One region of the Dactylosporangium sp. NPDC050588 genome, then DNA from elsewhere that is predicted to be linked to it. Evidence: predicted binding sites of a transcription regulator. Region 1 holds the regulator's gene; the other holds the start of a gene.
What was found. The regulator HrcA, encoded in region 1, represses chaperone genes, less so after heat shock. The targets are predictions, from matches to a motif close to GGTTNGCACNCTCNNNNNGAGNGTGCNAACC.
Positions count from the first base shown of each region.

Region 2: a site for HrcA is predicted at 7,367-7,397, ahead of groES (co-chaperone GroES). Genes of this name have one in related genera too.

Region 1 covers NZ_JBFAJA010000046.1:54,793-65,261, reverse strand. The annotation lists gene AB0I21_RS29600 (serine hydrolase domain-containing protein) at 1-191, opposite strand, end outside; gene AB0I21_RS29595 (histidine triad nucleotide-binding protein) at 188-538, opposite strand; gene AB0I21_RS29590 (SDR family oxidoreductase) at 581-1,318, shown strand; gene AB0I21_RS29585 (16S rRNA (uracil(1498)-N(3))-methyltransferase) at 1,326-2,021, opposite strand; gene dnaJ (molecular chaperone DnaJ) at 2,083-3,207, opposite strand; gene hrcA (heat-inducible transcriptional repressor HrcA) at 3,240-4,262, opposite strand; gene AB0I21_RS29570 (DUF4870 domain-containing protein) at 4,448-5,083, shown strand; gene hemW (radical SAM family heme chaperone HemW) at 5,170-6,366, opposite strand; gene AB0I21_RS29560 (enoyl-CoA hydratase-related protein) at 6,384-7,160, shown strand; gene AB0I21_RS29555 (hypothetical protein) at 7,247-8,143, shown strand; gene AB0I21_RS29550 (phytanoyl-CoA dioxygenase family protein) at 8,268-9,188, shown strand; gene AB0I21_RS29545 (GlsB/YeaQ/YmgE family stress response membrane protein) at 9,314-9,595, opposite strand; gene AB0I21_RS29540 (NUDIX hydrolase) at 9,663-10,118, opposite strand; gene lepA (translation elongation factor 4) at 10,160-10,469, opposite strand, start outside.
Region 2 covers NZ_JBFAJA010000001.1:81,875-92,343, forward strand. The annotation lists gene AB0I21_RS00450 (hypothetical protein) at 1-140, shown strand, start outside; gene AB0I21_RS00455 (ABC transporter ATP-binding protein) at 219-1,997, shown strand; gene AB0I21_RS00460 (ABC transporter ATP-binding protein) at 1,997-3,742, shown strand; gene AB0I21_RS00465 (DUF1707 domain-containing protein) at 3,747-4,031, opposite strand; gene ybaK (Cys-tRNA(Pro) deacylase) at 4,072-4,551, opposite strand; gene AB0I21_RS00475 (hypothetical protein) at 4,569-5,315, shown strand; gene AB0I21_RS00480 (class I SAM-dependent methyltransferase) at 5,309-6,457, opposite strand; gene AB0I21_RS00485 (hypothetical protein) at 6,462-7,244, opposite strand; gene groES (co-chaperone GroES) at 7,476-7,790, shown strand; gene groL (chaperonin GroEL) at 7,883-9,532, shown strand; gene AB0I21_RS00500 (molybdopterin-dependent oxidoreductase) at 9,671-10,469, shown strand, end outside.

The DNA of each region.
Region 1 (10,469 bases):
ATGACCAGCACCGCCGTGAACGTCTTGGTGACCGAGCCGATCCGCAGCTGGCTGCGCTCGTCGACGTCCGCGCCGACGGTGAACGTCCACAGCGGCCGGTCCGCCCGGTGGATCGCGACGCTCAGCGCCGGGACCCGGGCCTCGGCCTGGACCTGACGGGCGAGCCGCTCGTACTTCTCGAGCGCGGTCATGCCGCCAGCATCCGGCCGAGCGGGCGGCCGCCGAGCACGTGCCCGTGCACGTGGAAGACCTCCTGGCCGCTGAACCGGCCGGTGTTGAAGATGATCCGGTACCCGTCGCCGGTCAGCCCCTCCTGCTCCGCCACCGCGGCACAGGCGGCGAGCACCTTCCCGGCGAGCGCCGGGTCGGCGGCGGCGAGCGCGGCGACGTCGGCGTGATGCGCCCTCGGGATCACCAGCACGTGCGTGGGCGCCTTCGGGTCGATGTCGCGGAACGCCAGGGTGTCGTCGGTCTCGTGGACCACGGTCGCCGGGATCTCGCCCGCGACGATGCGGCAGAACAGGCAGTCATCAGTCACAGTCGCATCGTATGTGGCCTGCGGCTCTTGTACGGTGCTGCCATGGCTGGACGCAAGGTGTTGGTGACAGGGGCATCCCGCGGCATCGGCGAGGCGGTCGCGCACGCGTTCGCCGCGGCGGGCGACACGGTCGCGGTGCACCACCGCGACTCGGCGGACCTCGCTGAGAAGGTCCGGGCGGCGCTGCCCGGCGACGGCCACGTGATCGTCTCCGGCGACCTGACCGACCCCGCCGCGGTCCAGGCCTTCGTCGACGGCGCGGCGCTCTCCCTCGGCGGCCTCGACGTGGTCGTCAACAACGCGGCCGTCGCCGTCGAGCACCCGATCCTCACCGACGACTACGCCACCTGGCAGGCCGCCTGGCAGGTGACCCTGGCCGCCAACCTGGCCGGCCCCGCCAACGTCTGCTGGTGCGCCGCCCGCCACCTCGGCGAGGGCGGCCGGATCGTCAACGTCTCCTCGCGCGGCGCGTACCGCGGCGAGCCCCGCTACCCGGCGTACGGCGCCGCCAAGGCCGGCCTGAACTCGCTGACCCAGTCCCTCGCCCTGGCCCTGGCCCCTCGCGGCATCGCCGTCAACGCGGTCGCCCCGGGCTTCGTCGCCACCGACATGGGCAACGCCGTCATGGCCACCGGCGACGGCGACGCGATCCGCGCGCAGAGCCCGTTCAACCGGGTCGCCCGGCCCGAGGAGGTCGCCGAGGCGGTGCTGTTCCTCGCGGGCTCGGAATGGTCCTCGGGCGCCGTCCTCGACCTGAACGGCGCCTCCTACTTCCGCTGAGCGGTCCTCACCAGCGGCCGAGGCGGACCGACAGGGCGGCCAGGGCGGCGGCGCCCGCCGTCGACGTGCGCAGCACCTCGGGGCCCAGCCGCACCGGGACGGCGTCGGGGAACGCGGCCAGCTCCTCCGGGGCGATGCCGCCCTCGGGGCCGACGACCAGGGTGATGTCGCCGCCGAGGGGGACGGTCGACAGCGGTTCCGACGCCTCCTCGTGCAACAGCAGGACGGTGCCGGCAAGGGAGAGCTGCTTCGTGGTTCGCGCGTCGGTGACCTCGGGCAGCCAGGCGCGGCGGGACTGCTTGACCGCCTCGCGGACCGTGGACCGCCACCGTTCGACCGGCTTGGCGTCCTTCCACCGCGCGATGCTGCGGGCCGCCTGCCACGGCACGATGCGGTCGACGCCGAGCTCCGTCATCAGCTGCACGGCCAGCTCCGCCCGCTCCCCCTTGGCGATCCCCTGCACGACGGTGATCCTCGGGTCGGGTGCGGGGACCTGCTTCAGTTCGCCGAGGTCGAGATCGAGCGCGCCCTTGTGCGCGGCCGCGACCACCGCCTGCCGCAGGCCGCCGCGGCCGTCGCAGAGCAGGAGCGCCTCACCGGGCGAGAGCCGCTGCACGTTGGCCGCGTGATGCCCCTCCGGCCCGTCGAGCCGCCAGTGGTCCCCGACCGGAAGATCGGGGACCAGGAAGAGCGGAAGGCTCACGCAGCGACACCCGGACCGGACAGCCCACACGCGTGAACGCCCTCCGCTACGCTCCGGCCGCTCACGCGTGTCCGTTGAAGGCGTCGCGCACACGGGAGAAGAAGCCGCCCTGCTTGGACAGCTCGGCGACCTCCTCGCCGCGGGTGCGGGCGAAGTCGCGCAGCAGCTTCTCCTGCTCCGGCTCCAGGCGCGTCGGGGTGCGCACGTCGAGGTGGACGTGCAGGTCACCGCGGCCGGTGCCGCGCAGGTGCGGGACACCCTTGCCGCGGATGCGCAGCGTCTGGTTGGGCTGGGTGCCGGCCTTGACGTCGACCGTCTCCTCGCCGTCGAGGGTCTTGATCGTCAGCCGGGTGCCGAGGGCCGCCGCCGTCATCGGGACGGTGACCCGGCAGTGCAGGTCGTCGTCCTTGCGGGAATACACGTCGTGCGGGCGCTCGTGGATCTCGACGTAGAGGTCCCCGGGCGGGCCGCCGCCGGGGCCGACCTCGCCCTGCTGGGCGAGGCGGATGCGCATGCCGTCCTCGACGCCGGACGGGATCTTCACGGTCAGCGTGCGGCGGGTGCGGACCCGGCCGTCGCCGCCGCACGTCGCGCACGGGTGCGGGATGACGGTGCCGAAGCCCTGGCAGGCCGAGCACGGCCGGGCCGAGACGACCTGGCCGAGGAACGTGCGCTGCACCGACTGGACCTCGCCGCGACCGCCGCAGATCTCGCAGGTGGTCGGGTGGGTGTTGGGCGCGGTGCCGGCGCCGGTGCAGGTGCTGCACACGACGGCGGTGTCGACGGTGATCGGTGCCTCGACACCGAACGCGGTCTCGTGCAGGTCGAGGTCCAGCCGCAGGATCGCGTCGGCGCCCGGCCGGATCCGCGGGCGAGGCCCGCGGCTGGCGGTCGTGCCGAAGAACGCGTCCATGATGTCCTGGAACCCTACGAACGCCCCGCCCTGCGGGCCGGCCCCGCCGCCACCGGGCGCGAGCGGGTCGCCGCCGAGGTCGACCATCTCCCGCTTACGCGGGTCGGACAGCACCTCGTAGGCCGCGTTGATCTCCTTGAACTTCTCCTGTGCCACAGGATCGGGATTGACGTCCGGGTGGAACTCGCGCGCCAGCCGCCGGTAAGCGCGCTTGATCTCGTCGGCCGTGGAGTCCCGTTTGACACCGAGAATTCCGTAGTAGTCCTTCGCCACTGAGTCCTATGCCCCTGACTCGTCCATGAGGTTCAACCTTGTCCCAGCAGATCGCCGACGTAGCGTGCCACGGCACGCACCGTGGCGATGTTTCCGGGGTAGTCCATCCGCGTCGGCCCGAGCACACCCATGCCGCCCACCACGATGGAGCCCGGCCCATAGCCGGTCGCCACGATGGACGCGCTGCGCAGGTCCTCGATCTCGTTCTCGTCGCCGATGCGGACCCGGGTCATGCTCGGCTCGACCTCGCCGAAGAGCTTGAGCAGGATGACCTCCTCCTCGAGCGCCTCGAGGATCGGCCGCAGCGAACCCTGGAAGTCCAGCAGACCGCCGCGGGCCAGGTTGGCGGTGCCGGCGAGCGCGATCCGCTCCTCGGTGCGCTCGACCAGGGTCTCCAGCAGGACGGTCGACAGGACGGTCATCGGCGGGCGCAGGCTCGGCCCGGACTCCTCGACGAGCGCCTGGACGAGTGGCGGGGTGTCCACGAGGCGCTTGCCGACGAGCTTCTCGTTGATCCTGCGGCGCAGCTCGGTGACGTCGTCGGCGAGGATCGGGCCGGGCAGGTCGACCATCCGCTGCTCGACCCGGCCGGTCTCGGCGATCATGACCACCATCAGCCGGGTGGTGGACAGCGGCACCAGCTCGAAGTGGCGCACGCTGGCCCGCGACAGGCTCGGATACTGCACGACGGCGACCTGCCGGGTCAGCTGCGCGAGCAGCCGCACGGTGCGGTGCACGACGTCGTCGAGGTCCACGGCGCCGATCAGGAACCGCTCGATCGCCCGTCGCTCGGCGGGGCTCAGCGGCTTGACGCGGGACAGCTTGTCGACGAAGAGCCGGTAGCCGGCGTCGGTGGGCACGCGACCGGCGCTCGTGTGCGGCTGCCGGATATAGCCCTCCTCCTCGAGGACGGCCATGTCGTTGCGGACCGTCGCCGGAGAGACCCGCAGGTTGTGCCGCTCGACGAGGGCCTTGCTCCCGACGGGCTCCTGGGTGGCGACGTAGTCCTCGACGATGGCACGCAGGACCTCGAGCTTGCGCTCGTCGAGAGCCATGCGCACCTCCTCGAGAAACTGGCACTCCCACTTTGTGAGTGCCAGTCTACGTCGCCCGCGCCGCCCACGGAATGATCGTCATGTGTGCGAACCGCCGCTATTGGACTGGTCTGCGCCAAGTTTGTCCAAAAGAAGTCATGCCACGTCGCTGGCGATACTTGATCGGTACCCCTACCGTGGCCCCCATGAGTGAACCACCTCGCCCCGGGGAGTACGGCGTGCCGCAGGACCCCAACAACCCCTATTCGATGCCGGGCGGGGCACAGTATCCGCCGCCGGGCCCGGACTACGGCCAGCAGCCGCCGGTCTCCGGTGGAGGTTACCCGCCGCCGACCAGCGGCGCGGGCTACCAGGACCCGAACGCCTACCAGCAGGGCGGTTACCAGCAGCCCGGTGGCTACCAGCAGCCCGGCGGTTACCAGCAGCCCGGCGGTTACCAGCAGCCGGGTCAGTACGGATACCAGCAGCCCGGTGGATACCCCGGCGCCGGCCCGGTCGGCTACGCGAACAGCGACGAGAAGACCTGGGCCCTGATCGCGCACTTCGGTGGCATTTTCATCGGCTTCATCGCCCCGCTCATCGCGCTGCTGGCCAAGGGCAACGAGTCGCCCACGGTCAAGGCGCACGCCAACGAGGCGCTGAACTTCCACATCACGTGGGGCATCATCCTGTTCGTGGGCGCCCTGCTGTCGGTGTGCACCTTCGGCCTCACGCTCATCGTGCCGTGGATCGTCATCGTCGTGTTCGCGATCATCGCGGGCATGAAGGCCAACGGCGGCGAGCTGTACCGCTACCCGATGACGTACCGCTTCATCAAGTAAGGCCCGATCGTTCGAGGGGCGGCCATCGAGCCGCCCCTCGCCATGTCCGGCCCCTCTGAGGGCAGGTCAGGTCAGGTGAGGGCAGGTCAGGTCAGGTCGCGGGCCACGGCGTCCGCCAGCAGGCGGCCACGCAGCGTGAGCACGGCCCGGCCCTCGGCGAACGGCTCGGCCTCCAGCAGCCCGTCGTCGAGGCAGCGGCGGGCGCCCTCCAGCGCCGGCGGCTCCAGGACGGCCAGGGGCAGGCCCGAGGCGAGCCGGATCCGCAGCAGCACGTCCTCGAAGCGCCGCTCCTCCTCGGTCAGCACCTCCCGCGCGTGCCCCGGCGACGCACCGTCGGCGAGGCGCGCCGCGTACGTGTGCGGGTGCTTCACGTTCCACCACCGCACCCCCCGCACGTGGCTGTGCGCGCCGGGCCCGAGGCCCCACCAGTCGCCGCCGCGCCAGTAGAGCTCGTTGTGCCGGCAGGGCGAGTCGCGGGACCAGTTCGACACCTCGTACCACGTCATCCCGGCCTCCGTCAGGGCCTGCTCGGCGGCGAGGTAGCGGTCGGCGGCCACGTCGTCGTCCGGGAACGGCAGCTCGCCGCGGCGCATGCGGGCCGCCAGCCGGGTCCCGTCCTCGACGATCAGGGCATACGCGCTCACGTGGTCCACGCCCGAGCCGATCACGGTGCGCAGGGACGCCGCGAAGTCCTCGGGGCGCTCGCCGGGCGTGCCGTAGATCAGGTCCAGGTTGACCCGCTCGAACCCGGCCGCGTGCGCCTCCGCGACCGCCGCCGCCGGCCGCCCGGGGGTGTGCCGGCGGTCGAGCACCGCCAGGACGCCCGGCGCGACGGACTGCATGCCCAGGGAGATCCGGTTGAACCCGGCCGCGCGCAGCTGCCGCAGCCCCGCCGCGTCGACGGACTCCGGGTTGGCCTCCGTGGTGACCTCGGCGTCGCCGGCGAGGCCCCAGGTGCGGTCGATGCCGTCGAGGATGCGGGCCAGCTCCGCCGGCGGCAGCAGCGTCGGCGTGCCGCCACCGAAGAAGACCGTGTCGACCCGCGGTGGCGCGACCACCTTGGCGGCCAGGGCCAGCTCGTCGAGGACCTGCTCGGCATAGCCGGCGCTCAGGACGCCCTCGTCGGCGGTGTACGTGTTGAAGTCGCAGTACCCGCAGCGGGACGCGCAGAACGGGACGTGGACGTAGACCCCGAACCCCGCCTCCCCCGCCGCGTCGGCGACCCCTTCGGGCAGCGCGCCGTCCCGCGGGATCGGCTCACCTTCTGGCAGTGTTCCGGGCATTTCACTAGTGTGCCCGCATGCCACTCGTACGGTCACAGACGGCGCATGGCGTGGCGACGGTCACGCTCGACAGCCCCGCCAACCGCAACGCGCTGTCGACGGCCCTGATCGAGGAGCTTCTCGCCGCGCTCGCCGCCGCCACCGCGGACGACGCCGTGCGGGTCGTCGTGCTCACCCACACCGGGCCGGTCTTCTGCTCGGGCGCGGACCTGAAGGAGACCGCGGCCGCGTTCGGCTCGGGCAAGCCGCCGATCAACCGGCTCGGCGAGGTGCTGACCGCGATCTGGGAGTGCCCGAAGCCCGTCGTCGCGCGGCTCACCGGGCCCGCCCGCGCGGGTGGCCTGGGCCTCATCGCCGCCGCCGACATCGCGGTCTGCTCGCTCGAGGCGACGTTCGCGTTCTCCGAGGTGCGCATCGGCGTCATCCCGGCCGTGATCTCCGCCACGGTGCTGCCGCGGCTGTCCCCGCGCGCCGCCGCGGAGCTGTTCCTGACGGGGGCGACGTTCGACGGCGCCCGGGCCCGCGAGATCGGTCTGGTCACCGCCGCCGTCGCCGCCGACCAGGTCGACGAGGCCGTCTCGGCGTTCGTCGCGGCACTGGTACGGGGAGCGCCGGGCGCCCTGCGCGGCACGAAGGAACTGCTCCGGCGACGGAAAGCCGACACGTTCCGTGACGAGCTGGCGGCCATGACAGAACTTTCCGTGTCGTATTTCGGTTCCGCCGAAGGAATCGAGGGAATCATGGCATTCCGGGACAAACGAGACCCAAACTGGATCCCTGACGGCGTCGCCTGAACGGCCGGACCCGTCCCGTCCCGGTGTGTAGCGCGGGGATGTGGTGGCGGGTGGGACGTACGCTGGTCAAGTTCTCAGGTCAGGAGGTGACGATGCGTACACGACACGTGCTGATCGCGATCGTGGTGCTCGGCATCGTCGCGACCGCCGGCATCTACGCGCTGCTGCAGAAGGTCGGCGACCACCTGCCGGCGCTGCTGCCGCCGGGCCGCGCCTGCGTCATCGACGCCGGTAGCGCGCCCGCCGCGTCGTCCGGCTCCTCCTCGACCGTCACCTCCGTGCCGCTGGACTCGGAGCAGGTCGCCAACGCCGCCACCATCACCGCCGTCGGCCTGCGCCGCGGCGTGCCCCGGCGGGCGCTGGTCGTGGCCCTCGCCACCGCGTGGCAGGAGTCGAAGCTGGAGAACCTCGCCGGCGGCGACCGCGACTCGATCGGCCTCTTCCAGCAGCGGCCCAGCCAGGGCTGGGGCAAGCCCGAGCAGATCGCCGACCCGCGCTACGCGGCGAACGCCTTCTACACCGCCCTGCTGAAGGTCAAGGGCTGGGAGAAGATGCGCGTCACCGACGCCGCGCAGGAGGTGCAGCGCAGCGCCCACCCCGAGGCGTACGAGAAGTGGGTCGACGAGTCGGAGATCATGGCCCGCGCCCTGAGCGGCGAGGCCACCGGCGCCGTCTCCTGCACCGTCACCGAGTCCTCCAGCCACGGCGTCGAGGCCGCGCAGACCCTCGCCGCCGGCGTCAAGCTCGACTGGGGCAACGTCAGCACCGCCGACGTCACCGACCTCGTCGGGGTCGCGCTCAAGGTCCGCGAGCAGAAGACCGGCTGGCAGTACGCGCACTGGATGGTCGCCCACGCCCAGGACCACGGCGTCAAGCGGGTCGCGTTCAACGACATGGAGTGGACCGCGAAGAGCGGCAGCTGGGCCCGGATCACGCAGCGTGGCGGCGCCGGCGGCGACCGCGTCGTCGCCGAGGTCTACTGACGCGCAGGTTGCACGCCGTTCGGACGCGATTTCGCACTGTCCGGTGGAGAACTCCCGACTCGGTCCGTTGTACACCTCGCGTTACCATCGGTCGTTCCCTGGTTGACGAAAGTAAGGGGAGGACATGACGTCCGCTGCACCCGACTACGGCGGTCTGACCGGCTATGAGCCGATCAGCGAGGCCGACCGCAAGGAATTCCTGGACCAGGGCTTCCTGCTGGTCCGCAACGTGTTGAAGGAAGACCACCGCGCGCAGCTCGAAGCCGCCATGGACCGGGTCTACGCCGAGGAGCAGGCGGCCGGCTCCAGCAGCATGAAGAAGGACGGCACGCTGCACCTGCTGGGCTTCCTGAACCGTGACGAGCTCTTCGGGCACCTGCTGACCCAGCCGACCCTCTTCCCATACATGTGGGGCCTGGCCGGCTGGAACATCTACACGCACCACAACCACCTCGACATCACCCCGCCGGCGGCGATGACCGAGGCTCCCTCGTGGGGCTGGCACCAGGACGGGTACCGGCAGAACTCCGACCCCGAGACCATGGACCCGAACCTCCCGCGGCCCATGTTCTCGCTGAAGATCGCCTACGTCATCTCCGACCTCTCGGAGAAGGGCCGCGGCGCCACCAAGGTCATCCCGGGCAGCCACCTCTGGAACTCGCTGCCCCGCCCGGCCGACACCACGGTCGAGAACCCGGACCCCGAGGGCACCGTGGAGATCACGGCCAACCCGGGCGACTGCTTCATCTTCGACCGGCGCCTCTGGCACTCCCGGTCGCCCAACTACTCCGAGGTCACCCGCAAGATGCTGTTCATCGGTTACACGTACCGGTGGATCCGCAACCTCGACGACATGCCGATCGACTACGACGGCGAGTGGTGGGCCAACCGCACCCCCGTCCAGCGCCAGCTCCTGGGCGAGGCCACGCACACGGCCAACTACTGGGGCATCAACTGGAACGGCTACATCGACGAGGAGATCCCCCTCCGCAAGGAGCTCAAGACCCGCGGCCTCCTCGACCGCTCCATCCCCTGGCTCCGCTAGCTTTACCCCCCTGCCTGACCGAAGCGGCCGTGCCCCTCAACCCCTGAGGCGCACGGCCGCTCCGCGTCCACCCCGCGCGAAGGCCCCCAGTCCGGGGAGGCTGGGGGCCTGACGCGATGGGGGTGTTACAGGGTGCTGCGGCGCCCGCGACCGGACACGCCGACCACCAGGGCCACGCCGACCGCGGCGACCAGCACCTGGATCAGCAGCTCGCCCCAGTCGACACCGGGGGTGTCGGTGGAGATGCCGATGGCGTTCGCGATGACGGTGCCGAGCAGGGCGGCGACCACGCCGATCACCATGGTCAGCCAGATCGGGATGTTCTGGCGGCCGGGGACGACCAGGCGCCCGAGCGCACCGACGATCAGGCCGACGATCAGTGCCGTGATGATTCCGGTGACAGTCACGGTGTCCTCCTTCAGAGCCTCAACCTGGGGGATTGCAGTTGCGGTTGCGCTCTTATTGCCCGTGACCTCAGGTGACCAAACGCCCCGGCGATCGACGAACCTCGCGTATGGCCGACTCCATCGTGATGAACGCGAGAGGGGGCGGATCGGACAAAGGCACCCAGGCATACTCGGTGCCTTCGGACGTGTCGAGGGTGATGGTGGCGCCGGGGGCCAGCCGGGCCAGCCAGAAGCAGTCCAGGACGGACAGCTGTTCGTTCTGGTACTCGTAGGTGCCGATCCACATGCCGACGAAGTCGCCGAGACGGACCTCGACGCCGAGTTCTTCGCGGGCCTCGCGGACCGCCGCGTCGCGGGGGTGCTCCCAGCCGTCGCAGAAGCCGCCGGGCAGATCCCACCAGCCGACCTGCGGCGGGCGGGCGCGGCGGATGACGACGAAGCGGTCGGCGTCGTCGAAGATGATGGCGGTGCCGGTCGGGCGGGGGTTGAGGAAGACCTCGTAGCCGCAGGTGGCGCACTCCACCGGCGGGGCGTCCGTGGACGCCCCGCAACGGGGGCAGTGCTTCACTTCTTCGGCTTGTCCGCGGTGGGGGCGTCGGACGTGGACAGTGCGGCGATGAACGCCTCCTGCGGCACCTCCACGCGGCCGACCATCTTCATCCGCTTCTTGCCTTCCTTCTGCTTCTCCAGCAGCTTGCGCTTCCGGCTGATGTCACCGCCGTAGCACTTGGCGAGCACGTCCTTGCGGATGGCGCGGATCGTCTCGCGGGCGATGATCCGGCTGCCGATCGCGGCCTGGATCGGCACCTCGAACTGCTGGCGCGGGATGAGCTTCTGCAGCTTGGAGGCGATGGTGACGCCGTAGTTGTACGCC
Region 2 (10,469 bases), on a different contig from region 1:
AGGTGTACTCGTCGACGGACCATCGGCTGGTGGTGATCGCGAAGTGGCGGGGGAGCACGCCTGAGGAGTTCGCGGACCCGCCGTCGCATCTCGTGTCGCGGCGGCCGCAGGCGTGGGACTTCACCGAGGTCGACCGCTGAGGACGGGGCGCGGGGGCGGTCCGGCGGGCGGAAAATGTAAGGCGTCCGACCGGTCTTCCGGGTTACCGTCGGCGGGCCATGAAACGGTTGCCGATCGACGAGCCGGGGGAGCCTGACAGCAGGTCCGCCGCGCGGTTTCTGCTGTGGGTGCTGCGGCACCAGCTGCCGACGATCATCGCGGGGATCGCGCTCGGGATCGTCTGGATGGTGAGTCAGGCGCTCGTGCCGGCGGCGCTCGGTGCGGGGGTCGACGCGTTGACCAGCCATGACCGGGGTGCGCTGGGCGTGGCGGGTGGGGCGCTGCTCGGGCTCGGGACGGTGACCGCGGTCAGCGGCATCATGCGGCACCGGTTCGCCGTCACGAACTTCCTGTCCGCCGGGTTCCGGACCATGCAGGTCACCGCCCGGCACGCGACGCGGCTCGGGGCGACCCTGCCGAAGAAGGTCGCCACCGGCGAGGTCGTGAGCATCGGCACCACGGACTTCGACCACGTCGGGTACGCGATGGACGTCACCGCCCGCGGGGGTGGGGCCGTCGTCGCGATCGTCGTCGTGTCCGTGCTGCTGCTCGACGTGTCGGTGCCGCTCGGGCTCGTCGTCGTCATCGGCGTGCCGCTGCTCGTGGCCGTCGTGGGGCTGCTGCTCAAGCCGCTGCACCAGCGTCGCCGCGCGCAGCGGGAGCTCGCCGGCGCGCTCACCGGCCGCGCCGCCGACATCGTGTCGGGGCTGCGGATCCTGCGCGGCATCGGCGGTGAGGACGTCGTGTCGGGGCGGTACAGGACCGAGTCGCAGCAGGTGCGCGCCGCCGGCATCCGGGTCGCGAAGGTCGAGACGCTCCTCGAAGGCGCCCAGATCCTGCTGCCGGGGCTGTTCGTCGCGCTGGTCACGTGGCTCGGCGCCAGGTTCGCCGTCGCGGGCAGGATCACGCCGGGTGAGCTGGTCGCGTTCTACGCGTACGCGGCGTTTCTCGTCAGCCCGCTGCGGACGCTCACCGAGGTCGCGGAGAAGGTGACCCGCGGGCACGTCGCCGCCGGCCGCGTCGTGTCGCTGCTGCGCGTCGAGCCCGAGCTGCACGACCCCGCCCGTCCGGAGGCGCCGCACGACGGCGACCTCGAAGACCCCGGGTCGGGCTTCACCGCGGGCCACGGCCGGCTCACCGCCATCGCCGCCGCCCGCCCCGAGCACGCCGCGGCCATCGCCGACCGGATCGGCCTGCTCGACCCCGGGTCGGAGGCGAGGCTGCTCGGCGTGCCGCTGCGGACCATGCGGATCGACGACGTCAGGTCGCACGTGGTCGTCGCCGACAACGACGACCGGCTCTTCCGCGGGCGGCTCCGTGACGAACTGGGCGGCCACCAAACCACCAAGAGCGACCAAACCACCAAGAGCGACCAAACCACGAAGAGCGACCAAACCACGAAGAGCGACCAAACCACGAAGAGCGACACCGCCGTGCTGGGCGCGCTGGAGACGGCCGCGGCGCAGGACATCGTCGACGCGCTCCCCGACGGGCTCGACACGGAGATCGCCGAGCGGGGGCGCGACTTCTCCGGCGGGCAGCAGCAGCGGCTGCGGCTCGCCCGCGTGCTCGCCCTCGACCCGCCGGTCCTGGTGCTCGTCGAACCCACCAGCGCCGTCGACACCCACACCGAGGCCCTCATCGCGCGGCGCCTGCCGGCCGCCCGCGCCGGCAGGACCACCGTCGTGTGCACCACCAGCCCGCTGCTGCTGGACCGGGCCGACGTGGTCGCGTTCGTCGACGCCACCGGCCGGGTCGCCGCCACCGGCACCCACCGCGAGCTGCTCGCCACCTGCCCCGCGTACAGCGCGACCGTCACCAGGGAGGAGGAAGCCTGATGCTGCTGCCCGTCGCCTCCGGTGCCGAGGTCCGCGCGTACCTGCGGCGGCTCGTCCGCGAGCACCCGCGGATGCTGGCGCTGGTCGTCACCCTGCACGTCAGCGCCGCCGTCGCCGGTCTCGTCACCCCGCGCCTGCTGGGCGACCTGGTCGAGAAGACCTCCGCCGGCACCACCACCTGGACCGTCGACCGGATCGCGCTCACCATCACCGGTTTCGTCGTCGCCGTGTCGGTGCTGGTGCGCTACGCCAGACTCGCCTCCGCCCGCCTCGGCGAACAGGTCCTCGCGACGCTGCGGGAGGAGTTCGTCGACCGGGTCCTCGCCGTCCCACCGTCCACGGTGGAGCGTGCCGGCACCGGCGACCTGCTCACCCGGGCGTCCCGTGACGTCGAGGGGACCTCGGACACGGTCCGGTTCGCCGTGCCGGAGGTCGTCGTCGGCATCCTGCAGGTCATCCTGACGATCGGCGCCGTCGCGCTCGTGTCGCCGCTGTTGCTGCTGCCGGCCCTCGTCGCCGTGCCGATCCTGTGGGGTGGTTCGCGCTGGTACTTCCGGCGGGCGCCGGCCGGATACCTCGCGGCCAGCGCCGCGTTCGCCGAGCTGACCGACGGGCTCGCCGAGACCGTCGAGGGCGCCCGGACCGTGGACGTCCTGCGGCTGCGGCGGCGCCGGGTCGAGCGCACCCAGGAGCACCTGCGCGGCCTGTACGACCGGAACATGTACACGCTGAAGCTGCGCACCGTCTGGTTCCCGCTGACGGAGTTCGGCTACGCGCTGCCGGGCGCGGTCACGCTCGTCGCCGGCGGGTGGTTCGTCGCCGAGGGGTGGGCGACGGTCGGCCAGGTCACCGCGGCCGTCCTGTACTTCCTGGCGCTCATCGACCCCCTCGACCGGGTCCTGTCGTGGTTCGACCACCTGCAGGTCGGGTTCGCCTCGTTCGCCCGGATCGTCGGCGTCCAGTCGGTGCCGGTCCCCGCCACCGGTGCCGCCGCGGTCCCCGCCGACGAGCGGATCGTCGCGCGGGGGGTGCGGTACGCGTACGTCGACGGCCGCGACGTCCTGCACGGCATCGACCTGGAGGTCCGGCCCGGGGAACGGCTCGCGATCGTCGGCCCGTCCGGCGCCGGCAAGTCCACCCTCGGCCGGCTCCTCGCCGGCATCTACCCGCCGGGCGGCGGCACCGTCACCATCGGCGGCGTCCCGCTGTCGGACCTGCCGCTGTCGTCGCTGCGCCGGCATGTCGCCCTCGTCACACAGGAGCACCACGTCTTCCTCGGGACCGTCCGCGACAACCTCGTCCTCGCCCGCCCGTCGGCGACGACCGCGGACCTCCGGCACGCGCTCGCCACCGTCGACGCCCTCGACTGGGTCGACGCCCTGCCCGCCGGCCTCGACACCGTCCTCGGCGAGCCGCCGCTGTCCCCGGCCCAGGCGCAGCAGCTCGCCCTGGCCCGGCTCGTCCTCGCCGACCCGCACACGCTGGTCCTGGACGAGGCGACGTCCCTCATCGACCCCCGTGCCGCCCGCCACCTGGAGCGTTCACTGGCGGGCGCGCTGCACGGGCGGACCGTCATCGCCATCGCGCACCGGCTGTTCTCCGCCCACGACGCGGACCGGGTCGCCGTCGTCGAGGACGGCCGGATCACCGAGCTCGGCACCCACGACGACCTGGTGGCCGCCGGCGGTGCCTACGCCGCCCTGTGGCGGTCCTGGCACGGCACCACCCACCAGCCCACGGCGTAGCGGGTCAGTGGAACGCGGCGTAGACGAGGCCCAGCAGGACGGCCGCGACCAGCGCGATCGCGAACACCCACAGCACGTGGCGGTCGTTCGACGCGCCCGCGGGCACCGGCGTCGGTGCCGGTGGCAGCGCCGGCAGGTCGTGGGTGGCGGCGCGCAGCTCGGCGAGGGTCTTCGCGGCGAGGACGGTGTCGCAGCGGTCGGTGAACTCGTCCAGGGTGAGGCGGCCGGCCTGGGTGTGGTGCTGGAGCGCGTCGATCACCCGCCGGCGGTCCTCGTCGGAGGCGCGCATGGCCGGCGCGTGCGGGCGGGCCTCGTCCGGCGGGGCATGGTCAGTGGGTCGCGATGGGGGCGAGGACGGCGCCGGTGACCTTGACCAGGTCGTCGGGGGCGAGCTCGATCTGCAGGCCGCGCCGGCCGCCCGAGACGTACATCGTGGACAGTCCGGACGCCGAGGCGTCGATGACGATCGGGAGCCGGGAGCGCTGGCCGACGGGGGAGATGCCGCCGGTCACGTAGCCGGTGGCGCGTTCGGCGGCGGCGGGCTCGGCCATCGCGGCGCGTTTGCCGCCGACGGCGGCGGCCAGGGCCTTCAGGTCCAGGGACGCGGAGACGGGCACGACACCGACCGTGAGCTGCCCGTCGACGGTGGTGACGAGGGTCTTGAAGAGGCGGTCGGGCGCGACGCCGAGGGCGGCCGCGGCGGCCTCGCCGTAGGAGGCGGCCCGGGGGTCGACCTCATACGTGTGTGGAGTGAACACGATCTTCTGCCGCGCCAACAGTGCGGTCGCCGGGGTGCCCTTGCTCGCCACTGGCCCACAATAGCGAGATGCAGATCGGTGCCGTCCAGATGTACCTGGGCTTCGGGCACATCTTCCTGGGCGCCACCAGCGGCCGGGACATGTCCGTGTTCGACGGCGACGGGCCGATCACGGCGACGGACCGGCACGTGCGGGTGGCGGCCAGGCCGCAGGTCGGGCTGGTCAGGGTCAGGCTGTGGCAGGGGGCGGGGCCGCGGGTCGGGCGGCTGGTGTTCGACGGGGTGCTGGACCTGCCGGACGCGCGGTTCTGCGTGGAGGAGGCGACGGGGCTGTCGCGGTTCGTGACGAAGGTCAGCTCGGTGGAGCCGCGGGTGCTCGTCGCCGTCGACGACCCGGGGCACGCGTCGCGGATCGACGTGGTGCTGGAGCCGGAGTTCGTGCCGCGCAGCGCGCAGGTGTGGACGTCGGGCGATCCGCCGTTCCCGAAGCTGACGGTCGCGCCGACCGCGCCGCGGCACCGGGCGGACGTGTTCGCCGACGCGCTCGCCGGGCACGACTTCCCGCGGCGGCGGCTGGCGGCGGCGCTGACGGTGATGGCGGAGGAGCGGCGGGTCCGGGGGTCGGAGCAGATCGTCGCGTTCTTCATCAACGACGTCGTCGAGTGGCTGCGGTGGCTGCACGAGCGCGTGACGTGGGACATGTGCCGGGAGTCGGGGCGGATGCTCACGGAGCAGCTGGGCCGCCGCCCGCCTGAGGACCTCGCCGACGACGTCCTCATCGACCTCCAGCGGCGCCTGGGGCAGCAGCTCTACTGAACGACGGGCCGCAGCAGGAGCACGGCGGGGGCGCCGGCGACCCTGGTCAGCGCGATCACCGCGGGCCGGGTGCCGGACAGGCGCAGCGACCTGCGCAGCTCCTCCACGTCCAGTGCCGAGCCGCGTTTCAGGATCGTCAGGGAGCCGACGTCGAGGGCGCGCAGCGCCGCCCGGAGTCGCTTCAGGGCCACCGGCAGCTGGTCGAGCACCTCGTAGCAGCGCCCGAACGGGGTCGGCACGGCGGAGGCGGTGTAGACGTAGGCGATGGTCGGGTCGGCGAGGGCGCCGTCGACCGTGGCGGCGAACTCGGCGACGAGATGCGACCGCACCACCGCCCCGTCCGGGTCATACACGAAATTTCCGACCTGTCCGACGGGTGCGGCGGTCGTGCCGGAACCGGTCAGCGAGCAGACCTGTGCACCCTGGAACAGGGTCGCGCGGCGGGGAGCGGCCGCGAGGGGGCCGCACCAGGCGGCGGCCTCGACCACGTCACCGTCGACCGAGACCCATTCTCCTTCCGCGCCGGGCGGCAGCAGCGCGTGGTCGATGCCGGGCGCGAGCTTCAGCACCGTCATCGGCACCCGCGCCGCCAGGCCGACCACGAAGTCCCACGGCGGCGAGTAGGCGCGGGGGTCGAACACCCGCCGCCCGCCGGACGTGCGCCTGGCGGGGTCGCAGAACACGGCGTCCACCTCGTCGAGGGGCACCTCGGTCGCGTCGCGGGCCTCCACCAGTACACCGGCCGCCAACCCCAACGCGTGGACGTTGGCCGACGCCGTCGAGGCCGTCTCCGGCGAGGCGTCGACCGCGTGCACGCGCAGCCCGGCGCGGGCGAAGGCGATCGTGTCGGCACCGATGCCGCAGCCGAGGTCGGCGACCCGGGTGGCGCCCGCGGCGGCGAGCCGGGCCGCTCGCCGGGCCGCGACGGGAGCCCTGGTCGCCTGTTCGAGGCCGGCGCGGGTGAAGTGCATCACCGCCGCGTCGGCGCCGAACTTCGCGACCGCCTTGCGCCGCAGCGCCACCTGGGTGAGCGCGGCGGCGGCGAGGTCGGGTGGGAAGCCGGCCGCCCGCAGCGCCGATGCGGCGGCGAGCGGGTCGCCGTCAGGGAGTGCGGCCGCGGCCTGGATCGCCTGTTCGAGCATGCGTCTATGAAATCCCTAGGATGCCCCCGGCCTTGCCGAGGCTCTTGCGAACCTTGAAGGTATAGCTGTCGCCGGCGTTCGACGAACCGTGCACGAGCCAGTAGTCGCCCTTGTCCTCCTTGGGCTGGCTCTCGGTCCAGTTCGGCGGCGCCTTCTTGCCGCCGTAGCTGCTGGCGATCGACTGGCTGGAGTAGCTGGCCATCCGGGCGGTGTTGCCGTTGTACCAGGCGTTGATGAAGCTCTGCACGTAGCTGGACGCGTCCGACGGATACTCGGTCTTCTCGATGACGACGTCGGTGATGGCCTGCGGCTTGCCCAGGTTGTGCTCGTCGATCGTGACCTGGAGCTGGTCGCCGTGGTCGTTGCGCAGGACGCACTCGGAGCCGTCCTTCTTCACGTACTTCCAGTTGTGGTCGGCGCCCTTCTCGATGTACTGGAAGTTGGACACGGCGCCGCTGCTCGCGAGCTGCTTGATCCGGTTCATGTCGTTCTTGGTCCAGGCGGACACGGCGGCCTGGCAGTAGCCCTTGGCGTCACCCGGATAGGTGGGTCCGGCGGCGCTCTTGTCCGCGACCGGATCCTGGGTGCCGCCGGTCCCGCCGGTGCCCCCGGTGCCGCCACCGCCGGGCGACGCCGAGGCGCCGCCGGGGCCCTCGCCGAACTCGGCCGAGTTCGAGGGGCCGTTGCTGGCCTCCGCGGCAACGTCGCCGCCGTCCTTCTTGCCGCAGGCGGCGAGGGACCCCATGGCCAGGGTCGCGACGATCAACGTGCCGAGCAGCCTCTTCATACAGGTGAGCGTAGATCGGTATGCGATGTCCGGCCGCTGTCCGTCGCGTAGCCGACGACGGGTGAATTCGTGGCGTGTTTGGCACTCTCCTTGACGGAGTGCTAGCCAGCGACATAACCTCCGATTAGCACCCTCGACATGAGAGTGCCAGCCAACCGGCTGGAGCCGGCACCCGCGACGACGGCTTCACCGGGCACTCGATAGCGTAAGAAATCGATACCCCAGGAGGGTATGCCCGTGACTACCGCGACGAAGGTTGCGATCAAGCCGCTCGAGGACCGCATCCTGGTCCAGGCCAACGAGGCTGAGACGACCACCGCCTCGGGCATCGTCATCCCGGACACCGCCAAGGAGAAGCCCCAGGAGGGCACCGTCCAGGCTGTGGGCCCCGGTCGCATCGACGACAAGGGCAACCGGGTCCCGATCGACGTCAAGGTCGGCGACACCGTCATCTACTCGAAGTACGGCGGCACCGAGGTCAAGTGGGGCGGCCAGGAGTACCTCGTGCTCTCCGCCCGTGACGTCCTCGCGGTCATCGAGAAGTGACCCAGACCAAGTAGATCAGTGGCCACCGCCCCGGACCCGTGCGCAGGAGCGCTGCGGCCGGGGCGGTGTCGCTTTGAAGGGACATCACACGCATGGCGAAGATCCTGAGCTTCTCCGACGATGCGCGGCACCTGCTGGAGCATGGCGTCAACCACCTGGCCGACACGGTCAAGGTCACGCTCGGCCCGCGCGGTCGCAACGTCGTCCTGGACAAGAAGTTCGGTGCCCCGACGATCACCAACGACGGCGTGACGATCGCGAAAGAGATCGAGCTCGCCAACCCCTATGAGAACCTCGGCGCCCAGCTGGTCAAAGAGGTCGCCACCAAGACCAACGACGTCGCCGGCGACGGCACCACCACCGCCACCGTGCTGGCCCAGGCGCTGGTCCGCGAGGGCCTGCGCAACGTGACCGCCGGCACCAACCCGGCGGGCATCAAGCGCGGCATCGACCAGGCGACGGCCGCCGTCGTCAAGGCGCTCAAGGACAAGGCGACCCCGGTCGCCAGCCACACCGAGATCGCCCAGGTCGCCACCATCTCCGCGCAGGATGCCACCATCGGCGACCTGATCGCCTCCGCGATGGAGCGCGTCGGCCGCGACGGCGTCATCACGGTCGAGGAGGGCTCGACCCTCACGACCGAGCTCGAGGTCACCGAGGGCATGCAGTTCGACAAGGGCTACATCTCCCCGCACTTCGTGACCGACGTGGAGTCGCAGGAGGCGGTGCTCGAGGACACCTACGTCCTCGTCACCACCCAGAAGATCGCCGCCATCGAGGAGCTGCTGCCGCTGCTGGAGCAGATCGTCAAGGACAACAAGCCGCTGCTGATCATCGCCGAGGACGTCGAGGGCCAGGCCCTGTCGACCCTGGTGGTCAACGCCATCCGCAAGACCTTCAAGGTCGTCGCGGTCAAGGCGCCCGGCTTCGGCGACCGGCGCAAGGCGATGCTCCAGGACATCTCGATCCTCACCGGTGCCGAGCTCGTCGCCCCCGAGCTGGGCTACAAGCTCGAGTCGGTCGGCACCGAGGTCCTCGGCAAGGCCCGGCGCGTCGTCGTGGGCAAGGAGCTCACCACGATCGTCGACGGCGCCGGCGAGCAGAGCGAGGTCTCCGCGCGGGTCGAGCAGCTCCGCAAGGAGATCGAGGCCTCCGACTCCGACTGGGACAAGGAGAAGCTCAACGAGCGGGTCGCCAAGCTCGCCGGTGGGGTCGCGGTCATCAAGGCCGGCGCCGCCACCGAGGTCGAGATGAAGGAGCGCAAGCACCGCATCGAGGACGCGATCTCCGCGACCAAGGCGGCGGTCCAGGAGGGCATCGTCCCCGGCGGCGGCGCCGCCCTGGCCCAGGTGCTCCCGGTCCTCGACGGCGACCTCGGCCTGACCGGCGACGAGAAGGTCGGCGTCTCGATCGTGCGCAAGGCGCTCGTCGAGCCGCTGCGCTGGATCGCGCAGAACGCGGGCTTCGACGGTTACGTCGTCGTCGGCAAGGTCGCCGCGCTCGACTTCGGCCACGGCCTCGACGCCGCCACCGGCGAATACGTCGACCTGGTCAAGTCCGGCATCGTCGACCCGGTGAAGGTGACCCACAGCGCGGTCTCCAACGCCGCCTCGATCGCCGGCCTGCTGCTCACGACCGAGAGCCTGGTCGTGGACAAGCCGGTCGCCCCCGAGCCCGCCGCCGCCGGTGGCGGTCACGGCCACGGGCACGGCCACGGCCACTCGCACGGCCCGGGCTTCTGAGTTCCGAGCGTCGGAAGAAGGGCCCGGTCCTGTGACCGGGCCCTTCTTCCTTATGGATCGATTACCGCCCTTGGTGGGTGGTGGTGCGCGGCGCAGACTGGAGCCGTGCTCAGCAAACGGAACGGCGCGCTCGCCGGCATGGCCGCCGCAGGGGCGGCGCTCGGCGTCGCCGAGGTCGTCTCGATCCTGACCGGCGCGACCACCTCCCCGCTCGTTTCCGTCGGCGGGGTCGTGATCGACGCGGTGCCCGCACCCGTGAAGGACTTCGCGGTCGCGGTCTTCTACACGTACGACAAGATCGCGCTGCAGGCCGGGACGCTGCTGATCCTCGCCGTCTTCGCGGCCGTCGTCGGGATCCTGTCACTGCGCCGGATGATGTACGGGTATGCCGGCATCGGCCTGTTCGCCGTGATCGGCGTCCTGGCGGCGATGACCCGCCACGACGCGCCCTGGTACGCGTTCGTGCCGGCGGTCGCCGGGGCGCTCGCCGGCGCGGGGGTGCTGCGGTGGCTGCTGGTCCGGCCGCCGATCGAGTCGTATGAGCAGCGCCGCTTCTTCCTGCGCGCCGCCGGTGGCACGCTCGCCGCCGCGTTCGTCGCCGGCTTCACCGCCCGCTGGTGGGCGACCCGCCGCGACGTCGAGGCCGACCGCGCGGCCGTGCGCGTCCCGGTCGTGCCCGACGCCGCCACGCCGTTGCCGGCGGAGGCCGACGCCAACCTGCCGGACCTGGCCCCGTTCGTGACGCCGAACAAGGACTTCTACCTCATCGACACCACCCTCGTCGTGCCGCAGGTGTCGCCGGAGGACTGGACGCTGCGCATCCACGGCCGGGTCGAGAAGCCGCTCACCCTCACCTTCGACGAGCTGCTCAAGCGGCCGATGATCGAGCGGTACGTGACGCTCGCCTGCGTCTCCAACGACGTCGGCGGCGGCCTGA